DNA from 3 places in the Janthinobacterium sp. BJB301 genome. Region 1 is predicted to be linked to each of the others. Evidence: predicted binding sites of a transcription regulator. Region 1 holds the regulator's gene; each other region holds the start of a gene.

The links. The regulator LexA, encoded in region 1, represses DNA repair genes until DNA is damaged. The targets are predictions, from matches to a motif close to ACTGTATNNNNATACAGT.
Region 2: imuA (translesion DNA synthesis-associated protein ImuA) is a predicted target of LexA. The motif match lies at 6,414-6,431, and genes of this name have one in related genera.
Region 3: dinB (DNA polymerase IV) is a predicted target of LexA. The motif match lies at 3,613-3,630, and genes of this name have one in related genera.

The regions. Positions count from the first base shown of each region.
Region 1 is NZ_PDZJ01000002.1:102,216-111,949, reverse strand. Features, by position in the region: gene accD (acetyl-CoA carboxylase, carboxyltransferase subunit beta) at 1-831, shown strand, start outside; gene folC (bifunctional tetrahydrofolate synthase/dihydrofolate synthase) at 933-2,231, shown strand; gene CSQ91_RS13835 (SPOR domain-containing protein) at 2,256-3,227, shown strand; gene CSQ91_RS13830 (CvpA family protein) at 3,248-3,736, shown strand; gene purF (amidophosphoribosyltransferase) at 3,776-5,299, shown strand; gene CSQ91_RS13820 (cystathionine gamma-synthase family protein) at 5,343-6,584, shown strand; gene lexA (transcriptional repressor LexA) at 6,651-7,286, opposite strand; gene rpsF (30S ribosomal protein S6) at 7,562-7,951, shown strand; gene priB (primosomal replication protein N) at 7,972-8,271, shown strand; gene rpsR (30S ribosomal protein S18) at 8,297-8,587, shown strand; gene rplI (50S ribosomal protein L9) at 8,615-9,070, shown strand; gene CSQ91_RS13790 (replicative DNA helicase) at 9,206-9,734, shown strand, end outside.
Region 2 is NZ_PDZJ01000002.1:237,974-247,707, reverse strand. Features, by position in the region: gene CSQ91_RS14395 (extracellular catalytic domain type 1 short-chain-length polyhydroxyalkanoate depolymerase) at 238-1,287, shown strand; gene CSQ91_RS14390 (MFS transporter) at 1,596-2,810, shown strand; gene CSQ91_RS14385 (GNAT family N-acetyltransferase) at 2,894-4,927, shown strand; gene CSQ91_RS14380 (putative Na+/H+ antiporter) at 4,980-6,245, opposite strand; gene imuA (translesion DNA synthesis-associated protein ImuA) at 6,452-7,162, shown strand; gene CSQ91_RS14370 (Y-family DNA polymerase) at 7,092-8,579, shown strand; gene CSQ91_RS14365 (glutathione S-transferase N-terminal domain-containing protein) at 8,661-9,365, shown strand; gene CSQ91_RS14360 (alpha/beta hydrolase family protein) at 9,436-9,734, shown strand, end outside.
Region 3 is NZ_PDZJ01000007.1:124,582-134,315, reverse strand. Features, by position in the region: gene CSQ91_RS27285 (TonB-dependent receptor) at 1-1,257, shown strand, start outside; gene CSQ91_RS27280 (recombination-associated protein RdgC) at 1,393-2,289, opposite strand; gene dinB (DNA polymerase IV) at 2,408-3,562, opposite strand; gene CSQ91_RS27270 (S9 family peptidase) at 3,736-5,910, shown strand; tRNA gene CSQ91_RS27265 (tRNA-Val) at 6,011-6,086, shown strand; tRNA gene CSQ91_RS27260 (tRNA-Asp) at 6,141-6,217, shown strand; tRNA gene CSQ91_RS27255 (tRNA-Val) at 6,435-6,510, shown strand; tRNA gene CSQ91_RS27250 (tRNA-Asp) at 6,568-6,644, shown strand; gene CSQ91_RS27245 (hypothetical protein) at 6,757-7,854, shown strand; gene CSQ91_RS27240 (ATP-binding cassette domain-containing protein) at 7,845-8,471, shown strand; gene CSQ91_RS27235 (CzcE family metal-binding protein) at 8,608-8,946, shown strand; gene ahpF (alkyl hydroperoxide reductase subunit F) at 9,017-9,734, opposite strand, start outside.

The DNA.
Region 1 (9,734 bases):
TCTGATGCCGCCGCGCGCAAGACCATGCCGGAAGGCCTGTGGGTCAAGTGCCCGTCGTGCGAAGCCGTGCTGTACCGTACGGACCTGGAATCGAATTTGCACGTGTGCCCGAAATGCGACCACCACATGCGCATCCGCGCGCGTGAACGCCTCGACAGCCTGCTCGACGCGGGCGGCCGCTATGAAATCGGCCAGGAAATCCTGCCAGTCGATACCTTGAAATTCAAGGACAGCAAGAAATACCCGGACCGCCTGAAGTCCGCCATGGAAGCGACGGGCGAGACGGATGCGATGGTCGTCATGGGCGGCGCCATCATGAGCCTGCCGGTTGTCGTGGCGTGCTTCGAATTCGAATTCATGGGCGGCTCCATGGGCTCCGTCGTGGGCGAGCGCTTCGTGCGCGGCGCGCAGATCGCGCTGGAACAGAAGGTGCCGTTCATTTGCATCACCGCCACCGGTGGCGCGCGCATGCAGGAAGGCTTGCTGTCGCTGATGCAGATGGCGAAGACCACGGCCATGCTGACCAAGCTGTCGGAAAAGAAATTGCCATTCATCAGCGTGCTGACCGACCCGACCATGGGCGGCGTATCCGCCTCGTTCGCCTTCATGGGCGACGTGGTCATCGCTGAACCGAAAGCGCTGATCGGCTTTGCCGGCCCGCGCGTGATTGAAAACACCGTGCGTGAAAAACTGCCGGAAGGCTTCCAGCGCGCCGAGTTCCTCGTCACCAAGGGCGCCGTCGACATGATCGTCGACCGCCGCAAGATGCGCGAAGAAATCGCCCGCCTGCTGGCCTTGTTGCAAAACCAGGCCGTCGAAGTCTTGGCTTAACGCCAAAGTAACAGGCTGGGCGGCGTCCGAAGGACCCGCCCGGTTGCCACGCCACACCGTCTCCGCGCTTCGCGCACTGTCTCCTCATCAAGAAGTCTCCCATGCAAAACCTCCCCACCACCTTGCCGGACTGGCTCGCCATGCTGGAAACCCGCCATTCGGAAACCCAGATCAACATGGGCCTGGACCGCGTGCAAGCCGTCAAGGCGCGCATGCAACTGGCGTTTACTTGCCCCGTGATCATGGTGGCGGGCACGAATGGCAAGGGGTCCACCTGCGCCATGCTGGAATCCGTGTTGTTGCGTGCCGGCTACAAAGTGGGGCTGTACATCAAGCCGCACTTCCTTGATTTTAACGAGCGCGCCCGCGTGCTGGGCGAGATGGCCAGCGACGAACAGCTCGTTGCCAGCTTCAACTTTGTTGAAGCCGTGCGCGGCGACACGCCGCTGACGTATTTCGAATTCACCACCCTGGCGATCCTGCACCTGCTGTCGCAGGCCAAGCTGGACGTGGCCATCCTGGAAGTGGGTCTGGGCGGGCGCCTCGACGCCGTCAACGTGATCGACGCCGACGTGGCTATCGTCACCAGCGTCGATATCGACCACACGGATTACCTGGGCGACACGCGCGAAGCGATCGGCTTTGAAAAGGCGGGTATCTTCCGTCCGGGCAAGGCGGCCATTTGCAGCGACCCCGTGCCGCCGCAGTCGCTGATCGACCATGCGGAAGCCATCGGCGCCGACCTGTGGCTGATGGGCCGCGATTTCAATTATTCGGGCGACAAGCAGCAGTGGAACTATGGCGGGCGCGAGCAGCGCCGCAATTCGCTGGCGTATCCAAGCTTGCGCGGCGCCAACCAGATCCTCAACGCGACGGCCGTGCTGGCCGCGCTGGAAGTGCTGAAGCTGAAACTGCCCGTGGGTGCGCAGGAAGTGCGCACGGGCCTCGTGACGGTGGAGCTGCCAGGCCGCTTCCAGGTCTTGCCTGGCCGCCCCAGCGTGATCCTCGACGTGGCGCACAACCCCCATGCAGCCTCGGCGCTGAATCAGAACCTGGGCAATATGGGTTTCCACCCGTACACGTATGCCGTGTTCGGCTCCATGCTGGACAAGGATATCGATGGCGTATTGGCCGCGATGAGCGAGCACGTCGACCACTGGTGCCTGACGGGCCTGCCTTCACCGCGCGCGGCCACGGCCTCCGAGCTGGCCGCCAAGGTGCAGATCATGCTCGAAGACAAGCCCGACAGCAGCGAACATACTGTGTCTATTTTCGATGATCCGGCACAAGCTTTTGCAAATGCAATGAGCCGGGCCGGTGAGAATGATAGAATTGTGGTCTTTGGTTCTTTCCTCACCGTTGCCGGCGTGATGAAGGCCCGAAAATCCTCACTTCACTGAAACGCACTCGACTGAAAATCACGCATGGGCTTGTTCTCGAAACTGTTTAAAAACAAGCAAGAATCCTCTGGCGAAGACAGCGGCTTTTATGTCCCTGGCGAAGCACAGTCGCCGACCCGCAAGCGCGCAGCCAACACCTCCGGTGGCGGCGGATCGCGCCGTGGCGGCAAGGAAGCGCCGGATCCGGTCTTGCCTGAAAAGAAGCGCGCACGCCGCCGCCTGGTCGGGGCGATTGCCCTGGCCTTGGGCGTAGCTGTCGGCTTGCCGATGCTGCTCGATTCCGAGCCGAAGGCGCCCTTCAACGATATCGCCATCGACATTCCGTCGAAGGAAAAGGCCGCCGCACCTGCACCGGCGCCCGTGCCGGCCGTTCCGGCCCAGGCCGCAGCGAATGGCCTGGACCAGTCCGAGGAAATCGTCGATGCGCCGCTGCCGCCTGCGGCCAAGCCGACGCCTGCACCGGCACCCGTGCTGGCCGCCGTCCAGCCTGCAACGGTCAAGCCGACCTATGTGGAACCGAAACCTGAGCCCAAGCCTGAGCCCAAGCCTGTCAAGGTGGAGCCGAAGCCGGAAGCGAAGCACGAACCCAAGCCTGAGCCGAAACACGAGCCCAAGCCCGAGCCCAAGCATGAAGTAAAACCGGAAGCCAAGCCCGAGACTAAGCCTGCCAAGCCGGCGCAATCGGCCGACGATGCCGCGCGCGCGCTGGCTATCCTGGAAGGCAAGCCGCAAGAGAAAGTACAAGACAAGGCGCATGACGCCGGCAGCGGCAAGTTCGTGGTGCAGGTGGCGGCCTTGGCGACGCAGGACAAGGTCGATGAATTGCAGGACAAGCTGCGCGAAGCGGGCATCAAGTCGTACACGCAGAAAGTCTCCAGCCCGGCGGGCGAGCGCATCCGCGTGCGCGTGGGCCCGTTCGGCAGCCGCGAAGACGCCGAAAAGACCCGCGCCAAGCTGCAAAAGCTGGGCCTGGGCGGCAGCCTGGTACCGGCGTGATGTTGCAAGGCTGAGCGCGCGTGACGATCTTCGATTACCTGGTGCTGTTCGTGCTGGTGACGTCCGTGCTGATCAGCATGATGCGTGGCCTGGTCAAGGAAATACTGTCATTGGTCAGTTGGATCGTGGCTTTCGTCATTGCCAACGCCTATGGCGCCACGCTGGCGAAATTCCTGCCGGAAGCCGTGCCGGGCGAAGCCGTCCGTTTGTTGCTGGCTTTCGTGGTGCTGTTCATCGGCGTACGCATTTTGATGGGATTGCTGTCCATGACGGTCGACGCGCTCGTCAAGGTGACGGGCCTGAGCCTGGCCGACCGCACCCTGGGCAGCCTGTTTGGCGTGGCGCGGGGCCTTGTGATCGTGCTGACCGCCGTCATCTTGTGTGGCATGACTTCCATACCGCAGCAGCCATTCTGGAAAAACGCGCAGCTCAGCCCGCTCGCGGAGCAGGGCGCGCGCGCCATCAAGCCTTATCTGCCTGCCGCTTACGCGCAGCATGTGAAATTTTGAATTTTTTTTAAAATCAGTAGCACAGTTTAGGAGCACACCATGTGTGGCATCGTCGGCGTCGTTTCCCATCAACCTGTCAATCAATTGCTCTATGATGCATTGTTGCTCCTGCAACATCGCGGTCAGGACGCGGCAGGGATTGCGACCAATCACAGCAGTATGTTTTCCATGCACAAAGCCAATGGCCTCGTGCGTGACGTCTTCCGTACGCGCAACATGCGTTCGCTGCAAGGCACGACGGGCATCGGCCATTGCCGCTACCCGACGGCCGGTTCGTCGAGCGAAGAGGAAGCACAACCGTTCTATGTGAATGCGCCGTTCGGCATCACCCTGGCGCACAATGGCAACCTGACCAACTGGGAACAGTTGAAGCTGGAAATGTTCAAGAACGACCGCCGCCACATCAATACCGATTCCGATTCGGAAGTGCTGCTCAACGTGCTGGCGCATGAAATCCAGGAAGCGACGACGGGCCTGAACCTGGACCCGGAAGCCATCTTCAAGGCCGTTACCGTGCTGAACCGCCGCGTCAAGGGTGGTTACGCCGCCGTGGCGCAGATCGCCGGCGTGGGCTTGCTGGCCTTCCGCGATCCGCACGGCATCCGCCCGCTGTGCCTGGGCATCAATGAAACGGAGCAAGGTCCGGAATACCTAATCGCTTCCGAATCCGTGGCCCTGGAAGGCATGGGCTTCCGCTTCGTGCGCGACATCGGTCCCGGCGAAGCCGTCTTCATCGATGCTGACAAGCAATTGCACAGCGCCCAATGCGCCGACAATGCCAGCCTGAACCCGTGCGTGTTCGAATTCGTCTACCTGGCCCGTCCCGACTCCGTCATCGACGGTGCCTCCGTGTACGCCACGCGCCTGAAAATGGGCGAGTACCTGGCCGAGAAGATCCGCGCCGAATTGCCAGGCGTGCATATCGACGTGGTCATGCCGATTCCCGATTCCTCGCGTCCGGCCGCCATCCAGCTGGCCATGGCGCTGAACATCGAGTACCGCGAAGGCTTCATCAAGAACCGCTATATCGGCCGTACCTTCATCATGCCGGGCCAGGCGGCGCGCAAGAAATCCGTGCGCCAGAAGCTCAACGCGATCCCGTCCGAATTCAAGGACAAGGTCGTGCTGCTGGTCGACGATTCCATCGTGCGCGGCACCACCAGCCGTGAAATCGTGCAGATGGCGCGCGAAGCAGGCGCGACGAAAGTCATCTTCGCCTCGGCTGCGCCGCCGGTGATCTACCCGAACGTGTACGGCATCGACATGCCGACGCGCGACGAACTGATCGCCTATGGCCGCACGACGGAAGAAGTGTGCCGCGAAATCACGGCCGACTACCTGGTGTACCAGGATATCGGCGCGCTCAAGCAGGCCATCGCCGACGTCAACCCGGCCCTGACCAACTTCGAAGCGTCGTGCTTCGATGGCGTGTACGTGACGGGCGACGTGTCGCAGGAATACCTGGACCGCCTGGAATATGCGCGCCACCATCCGAAGGCGGCAGCGCCCGAAGATACGCCGCGTTCCCAGCTGAACCTGAACCTGGCGACAACAGAAGCGTAATTATCTTGCCCGGCTAGCGCCGGGCTTTTTTTGCTCCGCGATCATGAACGATAAAAAAAACTACGGCTTTACCACCACCATCCTGCATAACGACCGCCGCAAGGGCATCGAGCACGGTTCCCTGCACAAGCCCGTGCATACTTCCGTTGCCTTCGGCTACGGCGATGCGCGCCAGCTCGCATCCGTATTCCAGGGCAAGGAGCCCGGCTTCCGCTACGGCCGCCAGGGCAATCCGACCGTCTCCGCGCTGGAAGACAAGGTCAACAAGATGGAAGACGGCGTCGCCACGCTGTGCTTCGCCACCGGCATGGGCGCCATCGGCGCCGTTGTGCAGGCGCTCTTGCGCGCGGGCGACCATGTCGTGTCGTCGGCCTTTTTGTTTGGCAACACCAACAGCCTGTGGCAAACGGTGACGGGGCAGGGCATCGGCGTGTCGTTCGTCGACGCCACCGACGTGGCCAATGTGGCCGCCGCCATCACGCCGCAAACGCGCATCGTGTTTGTCGAAACCATCGCCAATCCGCGCACGCAGATCGCCGATCTGGCGAAGATCGGCGCGTTGTGCAAGGAACGCGGCATTTTGTACATCGTCGACAATACGATGACGACGCCCTACCTGTTCCGCCCGAAAGCCGTGGGCGCGGGCCTGGTGGTCAATGCGCTGACAAAATCCATCGGCGGCCACGGCAATGCCCTGGGCGGCAGCTTGACGGACACGGGCGTGTTCGACTGGACGCAGTATCCGAATATTTTCGACAATTACAAGAAGGCGGCGCCGGCGCAGTGGGGCATCGCGCAAATCCGCGCCAAGGCCTTGCGCGATTTCGGCGCATCCCTGGGGCCGGAAGCGGCGCACCATATCGCCGTCGGCGCGGAAACCATGGCCTTGCGCATGGACCGCACCTGCTCGAACGCCCTGGCGCTGGCCACCATGCTGGCCGCCGACCCGCGGGTAGCGGCCGTGCATTACCCGGGCTTGGCCGCGCATCCGCAGCACGCGCTGGCGACGGATTTGTTCCGCAGCTATGGCTCGCTGTTCAGCTTTGAGCTGAAGGATGGCATCGATTGCTTCGATTTCCTCAATCGTCTCAATCTTGCCATTCCAGCGAGCAATCTCGGCGACACGCGCACCTTGGTCATTCCCGTCGCCCATACGATCTTTTACGAGATGGGCGCCGAGCGCCGCGCCAGCATGGGCATCGCCGAATCCCTGATCCGCGTCTCCGTCGGTATCGAGGATGAGGCGGACTTGCTCGAGGATTTCCGTAGCGCCCTGGACGCATAAAACGCCTGGGCAATAAAAAAGGGCCGCAACAGTCATGCTGTTGCGGCCCTTTTTACATGCGGTGGTTCAATGCCAGCTGCGCATCAAGCCTACCGCCAAACCTTCCAGGGCGAATTCATCTTCCGGCGATACGGTGATGACCTTGAAGTCGGGGTTTTCCGGCAGCAATTCGATGACGGAACCCGTTTTCTTGTAGCGCTTGACGGTGACTTCGTCGCCGATGCGGGCGACAACGATCTGGCCATTCTTGGCGCTATCGACCTTCTTGACGGCCAGTAAATCGCCATCCATGATGCCGGCGTCGCGCATGGACCAGCCGCGTACCTTCAGCAGGAAGTCGGGCTTGGCCGAAAACAGGGCGGGGTCCACGTTGTAGCTCGCTTCCAGGTTTTCCTGTGCCAGAATGGGCGAGCCTGCCGCCACCCGGCCGATCAGGGGCAGCGACATCAGCAGCGCTGCCGGCACTTTCGATGGCAGGGCTTCAGCGGCCGCGCCGATCAGGCGGATGCCGCGCGAGGTGCCGGGAGAAATCTCGATCGCGCCCTTGCGGGCCAGGGCCTGCAAATGCTCTTCGGCCGCGTTGGCCGATTTGAAACCCAGTTCATTGGCGATTTCGGCACGGGTGGGAGGAAAGCCCGTGTTTTCAATCGCGTCCTTGATCAGGTTCAGGATTTGTTCTTGTCGTGCTGTCAGCTTGATCATGAGCGGTGGGTGCATACTAAAATGCTGTCTATATGAACAGTCTGTATTTTTGTACAGTATCGCCCACTATGCAAGGGGATTTCCGTGTTTTGGGCGAATTTCGCAAGAAATACTTGTCCAGGGGCGGAAAGCACGGTGGCGCGCGGGCTTTTCGGGCGCTGGTGGAAGGAATGATTGAAACGTTTGCAAAAGGCGGTTATAATCTTCGGCTGACCTTCCCACACCCGTCTTGACGCCGGGGTGGGCGATTATCAATCCGACCTGAAGGAGTTTGCATGCGTCATTATGAAATAGTCTTTATCGTCCATCCGGACCAAAGCGAGCAAGTGCCCGCGATGATCGAACGCTACAAAGCCAGCGTAACCACCCGCGGCGGTTCGGTTCACCGCGTGGAAGATTGGGGCCGCCGTCAAATGGCTTACTCGATCCAAAAGCTGCCTAAAGCACACTACATCTGCCTGAACATCGAGTGCGACAACGAGACCCTGGTCGAGTTGGAAACAGCATTCAAATTCAATGATGCCGTGTTGCGTCACCTGACCGTTAAAATGAAGAAAGCTGAAACAGCTCCTTCGCCGATGATGAAATCGGTACAACGCGAAGACGCGGCCAAAAGCCACCGCACCGAAGCACCAGCAGCCGCTCCAGCCGCAGCAGCAGCTTAATTCTTGACCAGGATCGTGCGCTGAACCAGCTACAAGTAACCGCCATCATTGCCGAGCGCGAAATATTGCGCTATACCCCGGCAGGGCTGCCGATTGTGAATGCAGTATTGCAACACAGTTCGCAGCAGATGGAAGCAGGGATTGCCCGTTTGACCGAGTTTGATGTTGCCGCGCTAGCCGCTGGCGAAATTTCAGGCAGGTTCAGTCAGGCAAGCTTGAGCGGGGTGTATCAGTTCACGGGTTTCCTGGCCAGGAAGAGCCGCAACAGCAAGAGTTTGGTGTTTCACATCATTGATTTTAGTGCAGTCAATTCTGACTAGCGCATTTTAGATACAGGAGCCTGACATGGCATTCGGTAAAAAGTTCGACAAAAATAAGCTCAAGCTTAAAGAAAAACGCAAACAGCAAAACCCGTTGTTCAAACGCAAGAAGTTCTGCCGCTTCACCGCAGCTCACGTTGAGCAAGTCGACTACAAAGACGTCGACACGCTGAAAGACTTCGTCCAAGAAAACGGCAAGATCATGCCAGCACGCCTGACCGGTACCAAAGCGCACTACCAGCGCCAAGTTGACACCGCAATCAAGCGCGCTCGCTTCCTCGCGCTGCTGCCATACACCGATCTGCACCACGCTTAATCGGTCAGATATTCCTGGAGAAGAACTATGCAAATCATTCTGTTAGAAAAAGTTGTTAACGTCGGTAACCTCGGCGAAGTCGTCAAAGTCAAAGACGGTTACGCACGTAACTTCCTGATCCCGCAACGCCTGGCACGTCGTGCTACGGCAACCGCTGTGGCTGAATTCGAAGTCAAGCGCGCCGAACTGGAAAAAGCTGCTGCCGCCAAACTGGCCGCATCGCAAGCCCAGGGCGAAAAACTGAGCGGCCTGACCGTTCAAGTTGCTCAAAAAGCTGGTGTTGATGGCCGTCTGTTCGGTTCCGTCACCAACTTCGACATCGCTGAAGCGCTGACCAAGCAAGGTTTTGCTGTTGAAAAAGCACAAATCCGCATGCCTACCGGCCCGCTGAAGATCGTTGGCGAGCACAACGTTTCGGTTGCTCTGCACACCGACGTGGTCGTGGAAGTTGTTATCGCTGTCGTACCAGACGCGAACGCGTAATCGTCTGCGGGCCTGGCCCGCAAGCGTTGCCGCACTATGAAAAGCCGGGTTCGCCCGGCTTTTTTGTGGCCTTTTTTTCGCTCAATTTCAGCCCTTTATTTTTGCCAGCACGCCGAAGCGGGTATAATTCGCGCCATGAACGCCCCCTCTGATCCGCAACTGGATTCCCTCCGTATTCCGCCGCATTCGATCGAAGCAGAACAATCCGTTATCGGTGGCCTGCTGCGCGACAATGCCGCGTATGACCGCATCGCCGACTTCATGCATGCGGAGGATTTCTATCGCTATGACCATCGCATCATCTTCGAGCAAATCGTCAAGATGGTTAACGCTTCCAAGCCAGCCGATGTCATTACTGTTTTTGAAACCCTGACCCAGCTCGGCAAGGCCGATGATGTGGGCGGACTCGCTTACCTGAACGCCATGGCGCAAAACACGCCATCGGCCGCGAACATCCGGCGCTACGCCGAGATCGTGCGCGACCGCGGCGTGCTGCGCAAGCTCATCACCGTCGCCGACGATATTTCCGGCACGGCCTTCAGCCCGCAAGGCAAGGAAGTCAAGCAGATGCTTGACGAGGCCGAGTCGAAGATTTTCGCCATCGCCGAAGAAGGCGCGCGCGGCGCCCAGGGCTGGACCGCCATCCAGCCCCTGCTGACCCAAG
Region 2 (9,734 bases), 140 kb from region 1:
AAAGAGGAGGCCGCACATGCTGACGATGCAACGATGCAGTGGGATGAACTTGCGGTACGCTCCACCACGACATGGGCGCCGCTTGCCATGGTAAAGCCCGCCACCAAATGGCTGCGCGGGTTATTGCGCGCCGGTAAGGCGCAGCAGCGCACTGCGACTAAGCTGGCCAAGGTGCTGTTCGGGTCCGTGCCGGCCAAGCCCACGCCTAAATCTAAACCTAAGCCCCGCAGCAAGCCCGTGGCCAAGACCAGGCCGACGCCGCGCGCCAGGCCTGCCAGCGACGCCGTGCCCTCGCTGGCGCCCTTTGCCACGCCCCTGTCGCCCCCGCGCGTGCGCAAGCGAACGCCGCCCCCGCCGGGCAAGTGGCTGGCCGCCCACTATGCGCCATTGCCGGAGCTGGGGCAGTTGCCGGGCCGGCGCCTGCCCTATTTCCTGTACCTGCCCGAGAAGGCGCCCAGCGCCGCCATGCGCAGCCGTGGCCGGCCGCTGCTGGTGATGCTGCACGGTTGCGAACAGAGCGCCACGCAGTTTGCCGAAGGCACGCGCATGAACCGCCTGGCCGAACGCAAGGGTTATGCCGTGCTGTATCCGCAGCAGTCGCTGCGCTCGCATGCGCGCCGCTGCTGGAAGTGGTACGACAAGCTGACGCAGGAGGGCGGCGGCGACGTGCGCCTGATCGTCGGCGCCATCGAGCAGGTGGCGGCCCGCTATGTGATCGACCGCGCGCGCATCTATATCTGCGGCATTTCCGCCGGCGCCGGCATGGCGCATATCGTGGCCTTGAACCATCCCCATCTGTTCGCCGCGCTGGGCCTGCATTCCGGGCCCGTGTTTGGCGCCGGGCATAACCTGATCGGCGCGCTGGGCGTGATGCAGCATGGCGCTGCCGCCCGTGCCGACGCGGCCATCGATGAAGTGCTGGCGCGCCAGCCCGCGTTTCCCCGCTTGCCCACCATCCTGCTGCAAGGGCTGGCCGACAAGGTGGTGCGGCCCATCAACCAGACGCAGCTGGTCCGCCAGAGCGTGCGCGTGAACCGCTTGCCGTTTGATACCGTGGTGACGGCGCAGCGTCTGCCTGGCGGCGCGGCGGGCGGACGCAATCCGGCCCATGCGTATGCGCTGCACGACTATCAGGTGGGCAAGGATGTGCTGCTGCGCGTGGCGCAGGTCGAGCACCTCGAGCACGCGTGGAGCGGCGGCGATGCCAGCCTGCCGTTCAACGACAAGGCCAAGCCCGACGCCAGCAGGATGCTGCTCGATTTCTTCGCCAGCCACCGCCGCCGGTAAGCCAGCGTGCCTGCGCGCCGCAACGGCGCGCAGGCACTGGTACGCATCGTTCTTTCATTCCCCCTCAGGGCCGCTGCCGCGCGGCGGGGCGCTGGCCGCGCCCATTTCAGCACAGATTCCACATGCCGCAGTACCATCGAGTTTATCTAATTGGTATTGCTGCGGTATTTAAAAATCACAAAAACAGGCGCTAAAAATACGAACTGGTATACAATTGGTACACGTTTTCAGTGTGAAGCGTGTCTGCCGTCCCATGCCCCGACGGCAGATATGCACTGACGGCAGCCACCCACGTTACGGAACGCGCCATGTCCATCAAGTCCAAGCAGTTGCTGTGGTTTTTTGCGTTTTTCCTCGTCTTTGAACTGAATATCTATCTGTCGAACGACATGATCATGCCGGCCATGCTGGGCATCGTCGGCGAGTTCCAGGCGGAGGAAAAATTCGTCCCCCTGTCCCTGAGCCTGTATCTGCTGGGCGGCAGTTCCCTGCAGATTTTCCTGGGGCCTTTGGCCGACACCATCGGCAAGCGCAAGCTGGTGCTGACTGGCAATACCTTATTCCTGCTGGCCACGCTGGCCGTGCCATTTGCCGCGTCGATCGAGCAATTTCTCGCCGCGCGTTTCATCCAGGGCATGGGCTGCTGCTTCATCTTCGTCGGCTATGCCATGATCCATGAACTGTTCGATGACATGGCGGCCGTCAAGCTGAGCAGCATCCTGTCGAGCACCACCATCCTCGCGCCCCTTGCCGGCCCCATCCTCGGCAGCGCCATCATCAGCCGGCTGGACTGGCGCTACGTCTTTTTCCTCTCCGGCCTGCTGGCGCTGCTGTCCTTGCTGGGCCTGTTCAAGACCATGCCGCGCGCGGCCCCCAGGGTCACGCGCCTGGACCTTGCCGCCATCGTGCGCAGCTACGCGGCCATTTTCAGCAACAAGCGCTTCATGTTCGGCATGTTCACGGCCGGGCTGGCCACCGTGCCCCTGACGGCCTGGATCGGCTTTTCGCCCATCTTCGTGCTGCAGGAAATGGGCGCCTCCTACGCCACGTATATCGCCTTGCAATGCGTGATTTTGTCGGGCTTTGTCCTCAGCAGCATCGCCATCCAGCGCCTGCGCCAGGATTTCCCCCTCGTGCATCTGCTGCGCCTGGGCGGGCTGGTCGCGGCCGCCGGCATGCTGGGCGCCGGCGCGGGCCGCCATCACGTCGACGTGTTCGCCGCCTGCATGTTTGTCTATTCCATCGGCTTCGGCCTGTTCAATGGCGCCCTGATACGCAGCGCGATCACGGCCAGCAAGGAATCGGTGACCTTGACGACGGCTGCCATGAGCTTGTTGTACTGCATTTATCTGTCCGCCTGGCTGCAGCTCTATAACGTGCTGTGCCAGCGTTTCGGCTATGCGCTGGAAACGTATGCGCTGCTCAATATCCCCGTCATTGTGGTCATCGCCGCCTGCCTGCTGCTGTTTACGCGGGGCATGGCGGGGCGCCGGGAAAGCGAGGTGCTGCTCGCCCGGCACTGATGGCGCAGCGATGCGCATGTTGTCGACCTTGTTTTACCTCCTGCGAAGTTTATTGACACTCTCCTGCGGAAAATGGTGCGCCCATGAAAATAGATGACCTGGCCTCGAAACACGATCAAGCAAAGATTTTCAACCTGGAATACGAGTTCCGCATCAACCGGCTGAAACTCGATTACATCACCCTGGCCGATGTCCGGCCGGCCGGCAGCGACCTGGAACAGCTGGCCGTGGAGCACCAGGCGGGCATCGCGGCCCTGCGCAGCTTCGTCGCCCTGAATTTCAACCATTTCAATGCAGCAAGCTGCTCGTCGCTGAGCTGCATTCCCACCCGCGCGCTCGGCGACGATGAGCGCTACCTGCACCGCATCTGGATGGGCGGACCGTTGCCGGCCATCGCAGCCGAAGCGATCCAGCAGTGGGGCGCGGCGCTGGAAGCGGTGCGGCACAACGGCGGCGCGCCGTACGTCTCCATCCTGTGGGTGTGGGATGCGCAGCAGCTGCGCAATGACGAGCGCTTCAGCCCCACGGGCGGCGCCGGGCGCTACACGATAGGCCGCTACGCCATCGGCGGCACGACCCTGCATATCAATTCTCTGCGCGCGCTGGCGCTGGATTTCGCGCCGGCCCGCTTCGGCGTACTCGATACCCTGCATATGCAGCGCTACTTCGCCACCTTGTCCGATTATTTCCGCATCCTCATCATGTGCGAATACGGCGGCATGTATATGGATGTCGATACGATCCCGCACAATCCGGCGACGATTTTCCTGATGAAGCCGGAAGTACCCGATTATTTCCAGCGCAAGGATGGCGACAGCGAAGAGCGCCAGCATGTCAGCTGGATGAATCTGTTTCTCGATGAAACGGGCATGCTGATCGCCAAGAAGAACGATGCCGCGCTGCGTGTGATCCAGCGCAATGTGAACCTCGCCTATGCGGGTATCGATGCGCGGATTCCCCGTTCCTGCCCGCAATTCGAGGCGCAGCTGTTTGGCCAGTTCTATGCCGAATGGAAGAAAAACCTGGGCGTGACCCTGCTCAGCCATGCCGAGTTCTACCAGCGTTATTGCGTGCTGTATGACGGTGCGCGGGAAGCGGTGGCGGGCGGCATCCGGGGCATGCGCTTGCTGGACGATATCATTACCGACGTGCACATTCCCCTCAGTGACGAGGAACGGCGCGCGTATGCGCGCTGCGTCGCCAGGCTCGACGAAATCGGCTGGCAACTCGACGATCCTTTGAGCCTGCCCGACATCGTCGATGTGTTCGATATCGAGGAAGTGCCGCGCATGGCGTATGCGGCCCAGCTGCGGGCGGACATCGACCATTTTCACTATTACTCGGTGCTGTCGGACGACCCGCAGCTCGATCGCGTGAATGGCGTCTTTTGCCGCTACCTGCTGGCCCACCGTTCGCAGCATATTGCCGCTGGCGATTTCTGGCGCCCGACCGTGGGCCGCCACGGCAGCCGCATGCCGGCCGCCAGCGATGCCGTCCCGTCCGGCGACGAGACGCAGGCGGGCCTGCTGTCGCATGCGCCGCTCAAGCTGGTGCCGGGTGAACTGCTGGGCGATGAGACGAAGAACCGCATGGCGAAACTGCTGTTTGCCACCAGCTATCTCGAATACTGCTCGTTCGGCAATAAACTCAATCTGCAGTTCGTCGAATTGCAGCGGCGGCAGAATATCGACCCGTATCTGCAGCACATCCACGGCTTGCACGACGAAGATGGGCGTTTCATCGGCTTCTTCACTGCCGCCACGATGGCCGAGTTCCAGGCTTGCGGCGCCGTCTCGTATTACCGAGACGACATGAAGGCGCTCGACGATGCCTATGACGCATTCGTGCTCGCGCATGCGCGCAATGACGACTGTTTCGTCAGCAGCCTGGCCATCGACGAGAAATACCGGGGGCAGGGCCTGTTCCGGCAGATGTTCCATGAAATCCGCGACCTGGCCAGCCGCAAGGGCTGTGCGCGCATCACCTTGACGGTATGGGAAAAAAGCGAGGCGCTGCAAGTGTATCTGCACAAGGGTTTTCGCAGCGTGGGCACGTTCGACTATGCCTACAGCCTGTTCTATGACCGGCTGCATTTCCTCGTGTATGAAGGGAACTGAAGAGGGAAATTGAAGGCAGCAGGGGCGGCCGGCAGCCGCCCCGTGATGAGGCTTACAGGGCCAGGAAGGCCAGGCCCGCCACGGCCGTCGGCAGCAGGGCGCCGGCCAGCAAACCGACGGCGCCGATCGATTCATCCTTGAAGCCGCGGCGCAGCAGGGCCACGCCGGCCGGGTTCGGCGCATTGGCGATGACGGTCAAGCCGCCGCCGGCTACGGCGCCGGCCATCAGCATGTATTTCGCTTCGTCCGTCATGCCGACGATCAGCGAACCGAGGTAAGTGAGGGCCGCATTGTCGGTAATGGCCGTCAAGCCCAGGGCACCGAAGAACAGGGCCAGCGGTTTCAGGCTGGAAACGATGGGCTGCAGCCACCATTGCTGCATGCCGCCCAGTACCACCAGGCCGCCGAGGAAGAAGCCGACCAATAAACCCTCTTTCAGGATCAGCGGGCTTTGATAGCGCTCATACGCCTGCACGAAGCCGAGGAAGAACAGGAACAGGCCGATGAACAGCACGGGATGGTGCGCCAGGGCGACGACGCCGGCCAGCACGATCATGTGCACCAGGCTGACGGCCAGCGGCACTTTTGGCGCTTCCACTTCACCGGCCTTCGGCTTGATGTCGGAGGTGTTGCTGTGCAGGTATTTGCGCAGCAAAATGCTCACGCCGGTGGCGTTGACGAGGACGGCGATGGCCGCCTTCCAGCCGAAGTGGGTGGCCATGTAGGCGCTATCCCAGTTCCACGTGGTGGCCACCATCAGCACGGGCGGCGCCGCGTACGAGGTGAGCGTGCCGCCGATGGAAACGTTGACGAAGAGCACGCCCAGCGCGCCGTATTTCAGCCATTCAGGAATGCCCGGGCGGAAGATTTGCGGTGCCAGCATCAACGCGGCCAGGGTCATGGCGGCCGGTTCCGTGATCAACGAACCCGTCAGGGGCACAAGCGCCAGGCCCAGCCAGACGAGGGCCAGTTCCGTGCGCAGCGGCATCACGCGCGCCACGCCTTTCAACAGGCGCTGCACGGCGTCGAGCACGGGGCGCGAGGCAGCCACGACCATGACGACAAAGACGAACAGCGGCTCCGTGTAATGGCGCGACTCGGCATACTCGATGGCCGCATCGCCGCCCGAGACAAAGGCCATGATGATGATCAAGATGAAGGCCCAGAAGCCGAACACGACTTCCACTTCGCCCAGCAAGTGCAGCAGGCCCGCATGGCGGGGGTGGCGCCGCGACAAGGTTTCAAACGACTTGGCGGCAAAGGTGTGGATGAGCGCAAGCCCGAAGACGATGGCGCTGATGATTTGGATGGTGGTCAAATGCGTTTCCTTATGGACGGAGGAGGCCGACTGGTACGTTGCCAGACGGTAAGGAGAGTGCTTATGGTACAGCAATCGATGTGAAAAACGGTGTTTTTCGGATGTGGCGGGACGTCCCCCGGGGAGCTGCGGCGCAGATAAGCCTTGCCAAAAACGGGGCTGGATAGTACTGTATATAAATACAGTATTTATCTTCATATTCAATTATGCAACATTCCCAATTGATGGCCTCGCCGGAAGCCTTGCACCCGTCCCTGTGGCGCGCATCGCAGCTGGGGCAGGGCGCCACGCGCTGCCTGGACACCGGCTTTGCCGCCCTGTCCGCGCAGTTGCCCGGCGGCGGCTGGCCCAGCGGCAGCCTCATCGATCTGCTGGTGCAGCAGCCGGGCAGCGGCGAATTGCGGCTGCTGGCGCCCGCGCTGGCGCAGCTGCCGGGCTTGCCCATCGTGCTGCTGCAGCCGCCCCATCCGCCGCAGGCGCTGGCCCTGGCCGCGCAGGGGCTGGCGCCGTCGCAATTGCTGTGGTTAAAGAGCGCCAGCAGCAAGGATGCCCTGTGGGCGGCGGAAAACATCTTGCGCAGCGGTAGTTGCGGCGCCTTGCTGTTCTGGCAGCCGCATGTGCGCGCCGACAGCCTGCGCCGGCTGCACCTGGCCGCGCAGTCCGGCAACACCCTGTTTTGCATGCTGCGCCCGCTGCACGGCGCGCAGGATGCGTCGCCGGCGCCGCTGCGCCTGTCCGTGCGTCCGGCCGCCGGCGGCATCGAGATCGGCTTCATCAAGCGCCGGGGACCGCAGCGCGACGCGCCCCTGTTCCTGCCCCTGCAACCTCCTTCATTACTGCTACGCCATGCGACTCTGGATCGGCCTGTGCCTGCCCCGGCTCCCGCTCGAAGTGTTTTGCCCGCGCTGGTCGATTGACAGCCTCGGCGTGGTGCTGGAGCAGGAGCAAGTGATGGCCGTGTCGCCGCTGGCGCGGGCAGCCGGCATCCGGCCGGGCATGCGCCGCGCCGGCGCGCTGATGCTGGCGCCGCAGGCGCGCCTGCACGAACGCTCTCCCGAACTGGAAGCGCAAGCCCTGCAAGCGGTGGCGCTGGCGCTGCTGCAATATTCGCCGCTGGTGGCGCAGGGCGAGGAAGCGACCCTGCTCGTCGATGCGGGCGCCAGCCTGCGCTTGTTCGGCGGCGTGCGCGCCCTGTGCCGGCAAATCGCGGCCAGCTTGCGCGCGCTCGGCTACACGGCCCAGCTGTCCTGCGCCCCCACGGCGCGCGGCGCCTGGCTGCTGGCGCGCGCCGCTACGCGCCGGGGCCGCACATTGAGCATGGCCAGCCTGGTGCGCCGCCTCGACCGCCTGCCGTGCGCCTTGCTGCCGCCGGCGCGCCCCTACCTGGAATGGCTGGACGGCATCGGCTGCCGCACCCTGGGGCAGCTGCGCCACTTGCCCCGGCCCGGCTTGCAGCGCCGCTGCGGCGGGGCCTTGCTGGACATGCTCGACGATGCGCATGGTCACGGCACGGAACTGTACCTGTGGCTCGAAGCGCCGCCCACGTTCCGCGCCAGTCTGGAATTGTTCGACCGCGTGGAGCACGCCGACGCGCTGCTGTTCGGCGCGCGCCGGCTGCTGCAGCAAATGACGGGCTGGCTGTGCGCGCGGCAATTTGCCGTCGAGCGCATCCAATTGTTGCTGGCGCACGAGCGGGGCCGGGTGGCGCGTGCGCCCACCGTCATCGACCTGGCCCTGGGCGAGGCCGTCTGGCGCGACGAGCACCTGGTGCGCCTGCTCAAGGAACGCCTGGCGCAGCTGGCGCTGGACGCGCCCGTGATCGGCCTCACGCTGGAAGCGCTGCAGGTGCAGCCGATGGCGCCGCCCAGCGACACCCTGTTTCCAGAGCCGGGCGGCACGCCGCAAGAGCGCCAGCGCTTGATGGAATTGCTGGTGGCGCGCCTGGGCACGGAGAATGTCTTGCAGGCCGCGCCGCGCGCCGATTACCGTCCCGAGGCGGCCAACCAGTGGCTGCCGCTGCCTGCCAAGGCCGGCGGCAGAAACGCGGTGCCGGACTTGCCGCCCGGCTTGCCCGGCATGCCCCGTCCCGGCTGGCTGCTGGCCCAGCCCATCGCCCTCCTGATGCGCGAACACCGGCCATTCTATGGCTCGCCCCTGAAAATGGTCTCTGTCGCCGAGCGCATTGAAGCGGGCTGGTGGGGCCAGTCGCAGGCGCGCGATTACTTCATCGCCGAAGGCCTCGATCATGCCCACTACTGGGTCTACCGTGAACGCATCGCCGGCAGCGGAGAAGATGCCGCGCCGCGCTGGTTTTTGCATGGCTTGTTTGGCTGAATGCGCTGTCCTGCTGAAACTGCCATGCTTGGCTATACTGGCTTCCCGGCGCCGCATCTTTAATTGAAATGAAGGATATCCATGACACAGCTTTCCGACTTCCCCATCACCCAAAAATGGCCTGCCCGGCATCCCGAGCGCCTGCAGCTGTACTCGCTACCGACGCCGAACGGCATCAAGGTTTCGATCCTGCTGGAAGAGCTGGGCCTGGCGTACGAGCCGCACCTGGTCAGCTTCGAGCAGAATGACCAGCTGTCGCCCGCCTTCCTGTCCCTCAATCCGAACAACAAGATTCCCGCCATCCTCGACCCGGACGGTCCCGATGGCAAGCCGCTGGCCCTGTTCGAGTCGGGCGCCATCCTGCTGTACCTGGCCGAAAAGACGGGCAAGTTCATCCCCCAGGACGCAGGCCTGCGCTATGAAACGATACAGTGGCTGATGTTCCAGATGGGCGGTATCGGCCCCATGTTTGGCCAGGTGGGCTTCTTCCATAAATTCGCCGGCAAGGATTACGAGGACAAGCGGCCGCTGGAACGCTATATCGGCGAGGCCAAGCGCCTGCTGGGCGTGCTCGAGCAGCGCCTGCAGGGCCGCGACTGGATCATGGGTAGCCAGTACACGATTGCCGATATCGCCATCTTCCCGTGGGTGCGCTGCCTGGTGGGTTTCTATGGGGCGGGCGACCTCGTCGGCTTTGGCAATTTCCCGCATGTGCAGCGCGCGCTGGACGCGTTTCTGGCCAGGCCAGCCGTTGCCAAAGGAGTCAATATTCCCAAGCGGGATTAAAGCAGGAAGTAGCCGGGCGGCGCTACAATGCGCCATCGGCCGCCCTGCGCGGCAGCTTTGATCTGAGACAATGAAATCCACTCGGCAAGATTTTCTCGGCGCGCACGGCCATGTGCTGGCGGCGCGCCTCGATGCGCCCGACGGCGCCATCCGCGCGTATGCGCTGTTCGCCCACTGTTTTACTTGCGGCAAGGACGTGCTGGCCGCGCGGCGCATCGCGCAAGGTCTCACGGAACACGGCATCGCCGTGCTGCGCTTCGACTTCACGGGACTGGGCGCCAGCGAGGGCGAGTTTGCCGCCACCAATTTCTCGTCGAACGTCGACGACCTGGTCGCCGCCGCGGATTTTCTGCGGGCAAAACACGCCGC
Region 3 (9,734 bases), on a different contig from region 1:
TTGCCAGGCGGCAAGGCCAGCCTGGGTATCGGTGGCGACTACCGCACCTATACCTATGAGCAATCGCCAGGCAGCAATGCCACCGGCGACGACATCTACAACTTCAACACGAAGGCCGCCTACGACATGAGCCGCGACACCTACGGCGCGTTCGTCGAGTTGCTGGCACCGTTGACCAAGTCGTTCGAAATGACCGTGGGTGGCCGTCACGATGCTGTCAAGGCAATCGATGACAAGCTGAACAACAAAACTGTCGGCAAAAAAGACAGCGCCAATACCTACAAGGTATCGGCACGCTGGCAGCCAGTACAGACCGTGCTGATCCGCGGTTCGTACGGCACGGGTTTCAAGGCGCCAAGCATGCTGGAAATTGCTCAGCCACTGGTCAATGCCGGCTTTACCGCCAAGAAATTTGATTGCCCATACCCAGGTTCGCCACTTTGCCGCGCAGAAGCAACGCAATACAACGCGGTATCGCAAGGCAATCCAGATCTGCAATCGGAAAAATCGAAGCAGTTCACCCTGGGTTTCCGCGTAGAGCCTAGCTCGGCCTTCTCGTTCGGCGCCGACCTGTGGGATGTGAAACTGCGCAATGCCGTGTCGGAAGTTTCCGAAGAGCAGGCATTTGCCGATCCGGTCAAGTATGCGTCGAGCTTCGGAACTTATACCGAGCCATCGACCGGCATCACCTACTACTCGTTCAAGAAACTGTCGGTCAACATCGGCAAGAAGGAATACCGTGGTATCGACTGGGATCTGTCGGCCAACCACAAGTTTTCCTTCGGCAAGCTGACGGCCCAATTGAGCGGTACGCACATGTTGCACGCCAACTACACCAAAGCCGGTAGCGATAATATCTACACCAGCAACATGAACTTCTTCGGCGACACCAACGAAGTCACGTTCCGCAACCTGATGAAGCTGACGACGACCCTCGACACGGGCCGCCTGAGCAACACGGTAACCGTCAACTACCGTAACGGCTACACCGATGCAGCCGCTACCGTGTATAACCTGGCGACCCAGCAAGAAGAGAAAAACTTCCGCCTGCAAGTACCGTCGTACACGACGTTCGACTGGCAAGCACGTTTCGCCTTTGACAAGCAAACCACGATCCGCGCAGGCATCAAGAACCTGTTCGACCGTGCTCCACCGCTGTCGCTGCGCGCTTCGTCGGGCCACCAGGTTGGTTTCGACCCACGCTACGCCGATCCAATGATGCGTTCGTTCTACATCACCGGCAACTACAAGTTCTAATTTGACGTTTTGAATTAGCTTGTCTGAGAAGCGCCTTGCACCTCACCGTGCAAGGCGCTTTTTTTATGTTGCAACATATTGCACAGGCGAAAAAAAAGGAGCCGCAGCTCCTTTTTCGTCACAGCATGACCGCGCTTACGCCGTCGCTTCGCCGCCCAGGGCTTCGACCACGTCGGCCATCAGCTTGCTCAGTTCGCCCGTCATCAGCATCACGTCGCCGTCGAAACGTTCTTCGTCGTTCTTCGTGCTCGATTCCGTTTCCTTGATCACGTCCAGCGGCTTGACGCTCTTGATGGCCAGCGATTCCGTCAGCACAAACGAAATCTTGTCGTTCCACGTCATGGCCAGGCGCGTGCACTGCTTGCCGGCCGCGATGTGGCGGCGCACGTCGTCCGCTTCCAGGGTGTGGCGCACGTAGCGCACAGTGGCCTTGCTTTCGCCCGTGGCGCGCAATTCCGTATCCATGTCGACCGTGAAGCCGGCAGGCGCGTCGTCGGCCTGCAGCCATTCCGTCATCACCGCGACGGGCGAGCGCTGCACGCGCAGGCTTTCCAGCGGCAGTTTGTCGACGGCTTTCAACAGCAGCTTGATGACTTCATCGGCCTTTGCCGGGCTGGCGGCATCGACCACCAGCCAGCCATTGACGGGGTCGATCCACGTCCAGACGTTGCTGCGGATGCTGAAAGCGCGCGGCAGCAACTCGTCGGCCACGCGTTCCTTCAATTCCTTCATGGCTTTCTTGCCAGGCGCAAAGCCTTGCGCTTCTTCCATCTCGGCAGCGCGGGCCTTGGCCACCTGATTGATGACGGTCGCTGGCAGCAGTTTCTTTTCCGTGCCCAGCAAGATCAGCATCTGCTTGTTGACCACATGGACCAGGCCGCCGTTCGGGCGTGGCGTATCCCAGCCCTGGCGCATCAGATCCATGCTGGTCGCCGGCGTAAATTTGTTCGAGGACAAGGCCTCTTCCAGTTGTTCTGGCGTATAGGCCCATGGTGCGGGCAGGCGGTAAATCTGAAGATTCTTGAACCACATAGTTTTTGTCTTCCGTTTGTTTCAGTAGTGCCAGGGGAACGCCATTCTACACTTTCGACACGGGAATGCCGTCAAAAGCGCGGACTGGCGCGGTGTTGTTGATGCGTGGGGAATGCCGCTACAGGGCGGGAAACAGCTCCGCCTGGGCCGGCGCCTGCCGCGTCACGATGGCCGGATCGGACAAGGTCGAGATACGCACGCCCAGCAGGCGGATTTTCTTTTCAAATGGCACGCGCCGCAAGCAATCGCGGCTGGCGCGCAGGATGGCGGCCGCGTCCGCCGTGGCGCTGGGCAAGGTGATGTCGCGCGTGACGGTGCTGAAATCCTCGAAGCGCAGCTTGATGCCCACCGTGCGCCCGGCCAGCGATTGCTTGTCGAGGTCGCCCGCCACGCGCGTGCACAGGCTTTCCAGCTTTTCCGACAGGGTGGCGCGGTCGCGCACCACCTGCAAGTCGCGCTCGAACGTCGTTTCGCGGCTGACGGACTTGGTTTCCCGGCTCGTCTGTACAGGCCGGTCATCGATGCCCAGCGCCGCCTGGCGCAGCCAGCCCGTGTACAAATCGCCAAACTGCGTGCGCAGCATGGCCATGTCGGCCCGGGCCAGCTCGCCGATGGTGACTATTCCCAGCGCTTCCAGCTTGGCCGTCGCCTTCGGGCCGATGCCATTGATCTTTTTCGCCGGCAAGGGCCACACGCGCGCTTCGATATCCTCGGGCTGCAAAATGGTGAGACCGTCCGGTTTTTCCAGGTCGGAACAGATTTTTGCCAGCAATTTGTTGGGGGCCAGGCCAATCGAGCACGACAGGCCCGTCGCCTCGGACACGGCCGCCTTCAGGCGCGCCGCCATGGCCGGCGCCTGCTCGCCATACTCCGTCAGGTCGACATAGATTTCATCGATACCCACGTTCTGGATGATGGGGCACAACTGGGCCACGGCCTGCTTGAAGCGCGCCGAATACTCGCGGTAAGCCTCGAAGTCGGCCGGCAACAGGATGCTGTCGGGCGCCAGCTTGGCCGCCTTCATGATGCCCATGGCGGAAAACACGCCAAACGCGCGCGCCGCATAGGTCGACGTGGTGACGACGCCGCGCCCCACATAATCGCGCATGCGCGCAAACTGCCGCGTGCCGTCTTCCTGCAGCACGGGCTGCTGCAAGCGCCCGCCGCCGATGACGACTGCTTCGCCGCGCAGTTCCGGATATTTTAATAGTTCCACCGAGGCAAAGAAGGCATCCATGTCCAGGTGGGCAATCCAGCGGCGGGTTTCAGGCAATGTAAGGGCAGATGTGGTCAAGGGCACCTCGCGGCGGGATGCTGTCGGATACTGTAATTATATACAGTATCACTGCAAATGTCCGTGGATGCAAGTTGAAACGCACAAGCACGGCGGTTGCTTTTCTCAATAGCAAGATTACAATCCTGACACAACTATGAAAGGGAATCGCCTTGTCCATCGCCCATCACGCTTCGCGCCGCCGGTCCGCCTGGTTATCCATCCTGCCGGCCCTGCTGCTGTCCACACTGGCGCCATCCGCGCTGGCCGACGCCACCACCACCGTTGCCGCCACCCTCGCCACCGCGCCTGTCGCCGCCAAGACGGCGTGGCAGGAAACGCGCCACGGCACGGTCGTCACGGACGACTACCGCTGGCTGCAAAAGAAAACCGATCCTGCCGTGATCGATTACCTGAATGCGGAAAACGCCTACACGGCCGCCGTCACGGCCCCGATCCAGCCGCTGGCCGACAAGGTGACTGCGGAGGTCAAGGGCCGCATGCAGGAAGTGGACCTGTCCGTGCCTGCGCGCCAGGGCAATTTCTACTATTACACGCGCACGGAAGCGGGCAAACAATACCCGATTCACTGCCGCCGCCCCGTCGGCACGAACGGCGCCTACGATGCGCAGGCGGCTGAGGAAATCTTGCTGGACCAGAATCAATTGGCCGAAGGCCAGAAGTTCTTTGCCGTGCGCGCATTCAGCATCAGCCCGAATGAACAGTTGCTGGCCTACACCACCGACACGACGGGTTTCCGCCAGTACGAGCTGCATGTCAAGGATTTGAAGACGGGCAAGTTGCTGGGCGATACCATGCCTCGAGTCACGTCCCTGGCCTGGGCGGCGGACAATGCCACCCTGATGCTGACGCAGGAAGACGCCACCACCAAGCGCGCGGACCGATTGTTCCGCCTGCCGCTGGGCGGCACCTTGCAGCAGGTCTATCACGAGCCGGTGGAACAGTTCGCCATCGGCGTGAGCCGCACGCGCGACCATCGCTACTTTGTGCTTACCGCGCGCAGCACGGATACGAGCGAAGTGCTGCTGCTGCCAACGAGCACGCCGCAAGGCACCTTTCAATCCGTGCTGAAACGTGAAAAAGGCCACCGCTACGGCATCGAGCACCGCGATGGCCAGCTGTATATTCTGACCAACAAGGAGGCGAAGAATTTCCGTGTCGTCAGCGCGCCGCTGTCCGCGCCGCAGCCGCAGAACTGGAAGCCCGTCGTGCCGCACAACAAGGATGCCGTGATCCAGTCCATCGACGTCTTCCAGGGCTACCTGGTGGTGATGGAAAAGGCCCGTGCCCTGAACCGCGCGCGCATCCTTGATTTCGCGCATAAAAACTGGAAAACGGTGCAGTTCGACGACCCCGTCTACCTGGCGACATCCGTCGGTACGCCAGAATTTTCCTCCACGCAATTTCGCATGTCCTACCAGTCGCCCGTCACGCCGCCCACCGTCATCGACGTCAGCATGCAAGACGGCAAGCGCACGGTGCTGAAGCAGCAGGAAATCGTCGGCGGCTTTGACGGCAGCCGCTACACCACGCAGCGCCTGTGGGTGAAGGCGCGCGATGGCGTGCAAGTACCGCTGTGGATCGTCTACAAGAAAGGCGTCAAGCTCGACGGTTCCGCGCCGCTGCTGCTGTACTCGTATGGTTCGTATGGCATTTCCACGGAAGCCAGTTTTGCCATCAGCCGCATCAGCCTGCTGGACCGTGGCGTCATCTATGCGCAGGCGCATATCCGCGGCGGCACCGACATGGGCGAAGCCTGGCATGAAGACGGCATGCTGATGAAGAAGAAAAACACCTTCAATGACTTCATCGACAGCGCCGACTACCTGGTGCGCGAAAAATGGACCAGCCCGAACCGCCTGATCATCCAGGGCGGCAGCGCGGGCGGCTTGCTGATGGGCGCCGTCGTCAACATGCGCCCGGACCTGTTCCACGCCGTGCATGCGGCCGTGCCGTTTGTCGACGTGATGAACACCATGATGGACGCCAGCCTGCCGCTGACGACGGGCGAGTACCTGGAATGGGGCGACCCGAACCAGAAGGCGGCCTACGACTACATGCTCAGCTACTCGCCGTACGACAACATTGCGCGCAAGAATTACCCAGCCATGCTGGTGACGACGGGCCTCAACGACAGCCAGGTCATGTACTGGGAACCGGCCAAGTATGTGGCCAAGCTGCGCGCGTACAAAACGGATGGCAATCCCCTGCTGCTGAAAACGAATATGGGCGCCGGCCACGGCGGCGCCTCGGGCCGCTATAACGCCATCGCCGAGAATGCGTTCAATATGGCGTGGATGCTGTCGCAATGGGGTATTACAGAGTAAAGTGAAAAAAAGCGCTTGCAGAAGGATTTCGCCCGTCCTATAATAGCGCCTCTTCCAGACGTGGTGACAAACGTCGGGATGGTTTTCTGAGACAAGCAACGGGTGCTTAGCTCAGTTGGTAGAGCGGCGCCCTTACAAGGCGTAGGTCGGGAGTTCGAGCCTCTCAGCACCCACCAAATCAGAAAACTGTCCAGTGCTTCATGGATCAGCAATACAGATCATACGAGCTTGGAGTGGTAGTTCAGTTGGTTAGAATACCGGCCTGTCACGTCGGGGGTCGCGGGTTCGAGTCCCGTCCGCTCCGCCAATAAAAGAAAAGCCCTTTGGTTCTCTGAACCGAAGGGCTTTTCCCATTTCAGAAGCAGAAAAAGCGCCAGCCCTCCCTCGCCCCGAATATTTTTGCGTTTTTCAGCAAAAAAAAGCTTTTATCCCATAAGAATAGTTGCACAAGGGGGAAAGCGCCCCCTATAATAGTGCCTCTTCCAGACGTGGTGACAAACGTCGGGATAGTTTTCTGGGTATGCGGGTGCTTAGCTCAGTTGGTAGAGCGGCGCCCTTACAAGGCGTAGGTCGGGAGTTCGAGCCTCTCAGCACCCACCACCAATACAGAAAATTATCCAGTGCTTCATGGATCAGCAACACAGATCATACGAGCTTGGAGTGGTAGTTCAGTTGGTTAGAATACCGGCCTGTCACGTCGGGGGTCGCGGGTTCGAGTCCCGTCCGCTCCGCCAATAAAAGAAAAGCCCTTTGGTTCCTAGAACCGAAGGGCTTTTCCCATTCCGGGACCACAAATGCTCTAGAATCAGCGCTCCTGCTGACTCTGCCGCTCCTGCCTCGATGCGCTTGCCCCGTAGTACTCATCCCTATATCGCTCTGCGCCTGCGCCTGGCCCATCATGCTTTGCTGCAATTTGCCGCCAGCCTGACCAGTTCCATGGAAATCTTCTTTTTCCTGGCCGGCCCCGTCTTGCTGGGCTTGCTCAGCGTCATCGCCTTGCCCGGCTTTCTCGCCGTGGGCCTGCCCTGGCCCGCCGCCCTGGGCCTGCTGGGCGGGCAAGCGTTGTTCACATGCCTGCCCGCCTGGTTGCTGCGCAAGCGATTGTTGCCAGCCCCCCTCGCCGCCTGGCTGCGCCAGCTGCCCTTGCCGCCGCGCCTGCGCTGGCAAGCGGACGTCGCCGTGGCCGGCCTGCTGATGCTGCCGCTGGGCCTCGCCTATGCCATCTCGGCCAGCATCTGGCTGGCGCAGTCGCCTCCCTGGCTGCGCCCGATTGCCGCACCCGGCATCGCTGCCACCATCGCCGTCTGGCTGCTGGCCTGGCTGTTGACAACGCTCATCGTGGCGCAGCGCCTGCGCGCGCCGCGGCCCGCAGCAGGGGCGCGCCCGCCAACGATGACTGCGTATGTGCCGCAACGGCCCCGCTGGCGCACCGTTTTCCTGTGGCGCCAGCTGTTCTGGCTGCCGTTCTGGCGCAATGACAATGTAATCGGCCTGCAGCAAAGCGTGCTGCTGGCCACGGCTGGCGCCAGCATGCTGGCCTGGCTGCTGCGCGCGCCGCTCGTGCCCGCGCCACTGCTGAGTTTACTGGCCAGCGCCAGCCTGGTCATTCTGACGGACCGGGGCGACAAGGCCGTGCGCGAGCAGATCGCCGTGCTGCGCCCCACGCTGAACGCCTGGCCCATGGCCAGCACGGCCTTGGCGCGCCTGGCTTGCACGGCCAGCCTGCTGCCGCCGTTTGCCGTGCTGCTGGCAGGCGCCGTCTTGCTGTACGCCACCGATCCCGCCGCCTTGCGGCAGCGCGTCACCAGCGTGTACGCCATCACCGCCAGCCTGGCCCTGCTGGCCATCGTCGGCCTGCCCCGCCTCACGGCGCGTGGCCGAGTCGCCCTCGTCGTCCTGTCCATCCTTGCCTTGAGCGCCATCGGAAGCGAATTATGGAATTGAACCTGTCGTCCCCCACCCTGCAGATCGAACACCTCGATTTCCACTTCCCCACGCACAGCGTGTTTCAAGGTTTTAGCCAGCAATTCGACTCCGGCATCACCTGGCTGCGCGGCGCGAACGGGGCCGGCAAGACGACCTTGCTGAAGCTGGCAGGCGGCGCCCTGCTGCCCGCGCGCGGCGCCATCCGCCTGGACGGTATCGACAGCGGCTTCATGCCGCTGGCCTACCGCGCGCAAGCGTTCTATTGCGGCGGCGACGCCCCCGCCCTGCCCTGGCTGCAAGTGCACGAGTTTCTCGACCTGCACCTGGCCCTGTATCCGGGCAGCGACCAGGCCCTGCTGAACGACGAGCTGAGCGCGTTTGCCATGACGTCGACCTTGCAGCAAAGCATCAACGCCTTGTCCCTGGGCCAGCATAAAAAACTGCAACTGGCGCTGGCCCTGGCCTTGCCCGTGCGCCTGCTGCTGATCGATGAACCGTTCAACGGCCTCGATGCGGCGGCCATGCTGCACCTGCGCGCGCGCCTGGCCGATCCGGCCCGTCTGGCGCGCCAGTGTATCGTGCTGACCAGCCACCTGGCGCCGGACGTGCCGCTGGCGGCCACGGTGGAAATATAGACAGGAAATACAGCTTTGCAGATCGACCAAGGACAGCTTACGATGCCGTGTTGCAAAATCCGGCGATCCCGGTGCAGCCATTACCCATAACACGGCGCGCTTATTCACCGCGCCAGGCTTATTCTTGGAGATTACTATGTTGAACACCCACCGCAGCGCCCTGGCGATTTTGTGCGCCGCCTTCGCCGCCTCGGCCATCGCGGCCGGTCCGACAGGCACGGCCGCCGACTATGGCAGCAGCGCCCCGCACGCCGCCGCCCAGCGCAGCATCGACCTGCAGCCCGACACGCGCCACATCAACGTCACGCACGGCGAAACCGTCACCATCGCGCGCGCCGGCCAGCGTTTTACGTGGCACGTGCAAACCTTCAGCAACAAGACCGTCTTCGCCCTGGCCGAGATCGCGCCGAAGGACATGCCCGTCGATGGGATTCAAGTGTATGTGGCCGGCAACCCGCTGTACGCGGGCAGCTAAGTTTCTTCTATGCATAAAAAAACCGGAACCACCTTGCGGCAGTTCCGGTTTTTCTTGATACGGCTAATAGTTACGCCGTCAGTGCTTCCTTGGCGGCAGACTCTTCGACCACTTCCTCGTCATCCGAGCGGATCAGGTGGTCAAAGGCGGACAAAGCTGCCTTGGCGCCTTCGCCGGTGGCGATGATGATCTGCTTGTACGGCACCGTGGTGACGTCGCCGGCCGCAAACACGCCGGGGATCGAGGTCTGACCGCGTGCATCGACTTCGATTTCGCCGTGGCGCGACAACGCTATCGTGCCCTTCAGCCACTCCGTGTTCGGCACCAGGCCGATTTGCACGAAGACGCCTTCCAGCTCGACCTTTTTCGACTCGCCGCTGACCCGGTCCGTGTAGCTCAGGCCATTGACGATCTTGCCGTCGCCGTGGATTTCGGTGGTTTGCGCCGACGTGATCACGGTCACGTTAGGCAAGCTGTGCAACTTGCGTTGCAGCACCGCATCGGCGCGCAGTTCCGCGCCGAATTCGATCAGGGTCACGTGCTTCACCAGGCCGGCCAGGTCGATCGCCGCTTCCACGCCCGAGTTGCCGCCGCCGATCACGGCCACGCGCTTGCCCTTGAACAGCGGACCATCGCAGTGCGGGCAGTAGGCGACACCGTGGTTGCGGTATTCCTTCTCGCCCGGCACGTTGATTTCGCGCCAGCGGGCACCCGTGGCCAGAATGACGGTCTTGGCTTTCAAGATGGCGCCATTGGCCGTTTCAATCTGCACCAACTTGCCTGGCGTC